DNA from 2 places in the Blautia sp. OM06-15AC genome. Region 1 is predicted to be linked to the other one. Evidence: predicted binding sites of a transcription regulator. Region 1 holds the regulator's gene; the other holds the start of a gene.
The links. The regulator HrcA, encoded in region 1, represses chaperone genes, less so after heat shock. The targets are predictions, from matches to a motif close to TGTTAGCACTCNNNNNNNNNGAGTGCTAACA.
Positions count from the first base shown of each region.

Region 2: the regulator HrcA is predicted to act here: its motif matches at 1,500-1,530, upstream of htpG (molecular chaperone HtpG).

Region 1 is NZ_QULD01000015.1:77,104-79,519, reverse strand. Features, by position in the region: gene DXB83_RS15200 (hypothetical protein) at 1-54, shown strand, start outside; gene DXB83_RS15195 (helix-turn-helix domain-containing protein) at 132-350, opposite strand; gene hrcA (heat-inducible transcriptional repressor HrcA) at 635-1,693, shown strand; gene grpE (nucleotide exchange factor GrpE) at 1,743-2,354, shown strand.
Region 2 is NZ_QULD01000013.1:48,579-50,994, reverse strand. Features, by position in the region: gene htpG (molecular chaperone HtpG) at 1-1,365, opposite strand, end outside; gene DXB83_RS14215 (TetR-like C-terminal domain-containing protein) at 1,709-2,275, shown strand.

The sequences.
Region 1 (2,416 bases):
GACGGATGGAAACTCAGCGAAACGCGGATGATGGAATATCTGCAGAATCTGTAAACGAAAAAGCAAAACAGGGAGGACAGGGAAAAGAAAAACTGTCCTCCTGCTTTTGCTGCGGCGGAGACACCGGAAAGTCAGGATCCATACGGCCGCTTCTCATCGCTGATGCCGACCAGATAATCCAGACTGACCTGATACAGCTCCGCCAGACGGATGGCAATGGAGATCGGCAGCTGCCGGACGCCTTTTTCATATCGGGTATACACATCGCGGTTGCAGCCGAGATAGTCGGCAACCTGGCGGATCGTCAGATCGTGGTCCGTGCGCAGATCCTCCAGTCTCTGATATTTCATGATTCATCACCTCTGAGAAAATGCTACTAAATGGTCGTATCGAAATGGCAGAATCCTACCATACGGCTATAGCGCCTTTGAAACAGTAGAATGCAATAAAAAAGAAAAGTCAGATTCCTTTTCAGAAAGAAAACGGTTTATACTTTTTTCACAATTTCTTCATAGAAAAACCGGGAAAAGGTGTTGACAAACAAAAGGCAGAGTGCTATCTTAAGAGCATAGATGTTAGCACTCCACTGAAACGAGTGCTAACAGGACTATACAACAGGAAGGAGCTTATCTTAGTGGATACAGAATTGGATGAAAGAAAAAGAAAAATATTAAAAGCGATCATCCAGACGTATCTGGAAACGGGCGAGCCGGTCGGCTCAAGAACGATTTCCAAATACACGGATTTGAATTTAAGCTCCGCCACAATCCGGAATGAAATGTCCGATCTGGAAGAGATGGGTTACATCTTACAGCCCCACACTTCCGCAGGACGCATTCCTTCCGATAAAGGCTACCGCCTCTATGTAGATGAGCTGATGCGGGAAAAAGAACAGGAAGTTGCAGACATCAAAAACATGGTCATTGAAAAAACAGACCGAATGGAAAAAGTTCTGCAGCAGGTTGTCAAAGTCCTCGCTTCATCTACCAACTATGCAACGTTGATTACAGGACCGGAATATCACAGAAATAAAGTGAAATTCATCCAGCTCTCAAAAGTCAATGAAGAGCAGCTCCTGGCCGTCATCGTCGTAGAAGGCAACCTGGTGAAAAACCAGATGATCGACCTCGACGAGACCATCAACGATGAACAGATATTAAAGCTGAACCTGCTTCTGAACACACAGCTCAATGGCCTGACCATTGAAGAAATCAATCTTGGCATGATCAAGAAGATGAAAGAGCAGGCAGGCATCCACTCCGGCATCATCAGCAAAGTGGTCGATACCGTAGCGGAAGCCATCGCAGTCAGCGAAGAAGATGTGCCGGTGTACACCAGCGGCGCAACCAACATTTTCAAGTACCCTGAGCTTTCCGACAGCAGCAAAGCCAGCCAGCTGATTTCCACATTCGAGGAACGGCAGAAACTGGTCGATATGATCAAAGGAGCTGCCGAGGAGCAGGACGGAGAGGAAAATACCGGTATTCAGGTATACATCGGAAATGAATCTTCGATGGAACCCTTACGGGACTGCAGCGTGGTCACCACCACATACGATATGGGAAACGGTATGCGCGGAACAATCGGTATCGTGGGACCAAAGCGGATGGATTACGAAAATGTGGTAGATAACCTGAAAACATTAAAAGTTCAACTGGACGCCGTCTTCAAAAAGCCGGACACAGGTGAGTAGAAAGGTGGAATGATCAGTGAGCGAAGAAAATAGAAAGAAAGAGGAAACCATGGAAGAACCTACACGCGAGATGGAAAAAGAAACCGGAGCAGAGACCGATCTGCCGGAAACCGAACCGGCTGCGGAGCAGGAAGAAGCAAAGAAAGCAGCAGAGGCAAAAGAAGCGGAAGCTGCAGAAGAAACTGCTGAGGATGGCAAAGAACGAAAGTTCTTCAAAAAGAAAAAAGATAAAAAAGATGAGAAAATCGAAGAGCTGACTGACCGCCTGACCCGTCAGATGGCAGAGTTCGATAACTTCCGCAAACGCACCGAAAAAGAAAAAGCAAATATGTATGCCATTGGAGCAAAAGACATCATCGAGAAGATTCTTCCGGTTGTTGACAGCTTCGAGCGCGGACTTGCAACGGTGGAAAACCCGGAGGAAGATCCGTTCGCAGACGGCATGAATAAAGTATACAAACAGTTTACCACAGCACTCGATGAACTCGGTGTAACCGTGATCGAGGCCGTTGGAAAGGAATTCGATCCGAACCTGCACAACGCAGTGATGCATGTGGAGGATGAGGAAGCCGGCGAGAACATCGTCGTAGAAGAGTTCCTGAAGGGCTACATGTACAAAGGTTCCGTAGTCCGTCACAGTATGGTCAAGGTGGCTAACTAAGCCTTGAAGATAAATAAATAGAAATTAAACCATTTTTTAGCATAATTCATTGAGGAGGAAAC
Region 2 (2,416 bases), on a different contig from region 1:
GTCCTCAAGAGTCAGATATTTTCCGTCGATGTTCTTGAACAGAATATAGTCCATCATCTTCTTGGAGAATTTCTCGTCCTTGATGCATCCGTATTTGATGAATGGGTTGATATCATCCCAGTATTTCTCGTAATTCTCACGGTCGGTTTTGCACATGCCGGAGAGCTTGTCAGCGAATTTCTTGGAGATGTACTCGGAGATCTTCTTGACAAATCCGTCGTTCTGCAGTGCGCTTCGGGATACGTTCAGCGGCAGATCCGGGCAGTCGATGACGCCTTTTAAGAGCATCAGGTATTCCGGAATGACTTCTTTGATGTTGTCGGCAATAAATACCTGGTTGTTGTACAGCTTGATGGTTCCCTCGATGGAATCGTACTCGGTGTTGATACGCGGGAAGTAGAGGATACCTTTGAGGTTGAACGGATAGTCCATGTTCAGGTGGATCCAGAACAGCGGCTCGCGGTAGTCGTTGAAGACTTTGCGGTAGAATTCTTTATAATCCTCATCGCTGCACTCGTTTGGATGTTTGGTCCACAGCGGGTGGATATCACTGATGGAAACCGGGCGTTTGTTGATTTTTACTTTCTCTTTGGCCGGGGAAACTTCAACCTGCTCTTTCGTTCCGTCTTCTTTTTCTTTCTCTTCGTATTTTGCGTCCTCGTGGATGTGCTCTACGACAACGTCGTCATCTTTTAATTCGCTTTCATCGATGGTCTCGTATTCCTGCGGCGCATTTGCTTTGGACAGGAAAATTTCAACCGGCATGAAGGAGCAGTATTTTTCCAGAACTTCGCGGACACGGTATTCGTTTGCGAATTCCAGGCAGTCCTCGTTCAGGAACAGAGTGATTTCGGTACCAACAGTTGTCTTGCTGCCCTCGGACATATCGTACTCGGTGCTTCCGTCACAGGTCCAGTGTACCGGGGTGGATCCTTCTTTATAGGAAAGAGAATCGATGTGAACTTCATCTGCTACCATGAAAGCAGAGTAGAAACCAAGACCGAAGTGGCCGATCATCTGATCTGAATTCGTTTTGTCTTTGTATTTCTCCAGGAATTCGGTAGCGCCGGAGAAGGCGATCTGGGTAATATATTCTTCGACTTCGTCTGCGGTCATACCGATACCGTTATCGATGAATTTTAAGGTTTTCTCATCCGGGTTTACAATCACCTGAATGGCTGCTTTGTAGTCATCCGGCAGAGTATATTCGCCCATGCCGTCGAGTTTTTTCAGTTTGGTGATGGCATCGCAGCCGTTGGAAACGAGCTCGCGGACGAAGATATCGTGGTCGGAGTACATCCATTTTTTGATAATCGGGAAAATATTGTCGCTGTTGATTGAAAGATTTCCATGTTTCGCACTCATGAGAAACACACTCCTTTTCTTATAAAAATATTTTGATCCAGCAAAGCGGGGATATCATGCTTTTTTAGATGTCTGCAGCTTTTTTACTGCTCTGATAGTTATAGTAATACTGGCACAGGGAAAAGTCAAGGAAAAATTAGCACTCGAGAAAAAAGAGTGCTAACAGAACAACGGAAAGTATTGAATTTACTGGTATTACGGTACTTTCTAAACTTTTTGTAAAGTCTGATCAGAAGGGCTGCGCAGTTGTTTCTGGAGAATGGATATGCTACAATGAAAAAGCATAGAAGCGTTTCGAACAGAAAGATTCCGAGGGTACATAAAAGAAAAATGGAGGAAATACATGACAAATGCGACAAAGGCGGCGCTGGAAGCGTCATTAAAAAAGCTGCTTTTGAAAAAGCCGCTGGACAAAATTACGATCAACGATCTGACGACAGACTGCGGCATCAGCCGGATGGCGTTTTATTATCATTTTAAGGATATCTACGATCTTGTCGAATGGTCGTGCCTGGAGGATGCGACGCAGGCGCTGCAGGGGAAGAAAACGTATGAGACATGGCAGGAGGGCCTGCAGCAGATTTTTGAGGCAGTGCTCGAGAATAAACCATTTATTATGAATGTCTATCACTCTGTAAGCCGGGAGCAGATCGAAACATATCTCTTTCATCTGACGCACGATCTGCTGTACGGTGTCGTGCAGGAAAAAGCAAAGGGAACCGGCATCTCTGAGGCGGATCAGAGTTTTATCGCAGATTTCTATAAGTATAGCTTTACCGGTGTCATGCTTGACTGGATCAAAGACGGAATGAAAGTGGATTACCATATGATTGCGGAAAAAATGCACCGCACGATGGAAGGAAATGTCGTCAATTCCATCCGAAATTTTGAAAAAAGAAATAAAATATAGTTACACTTTACAAAACAGGGCGGATGATAAAAATTTAATCATCCGCCCTGTTTTGTAAATGGAAAAGCGGGGAAAAATGAAGTAAGATTCAAATTGTCAACAGACAATGGCAACACAAATAGAAACTTGTAAAACAAAGAA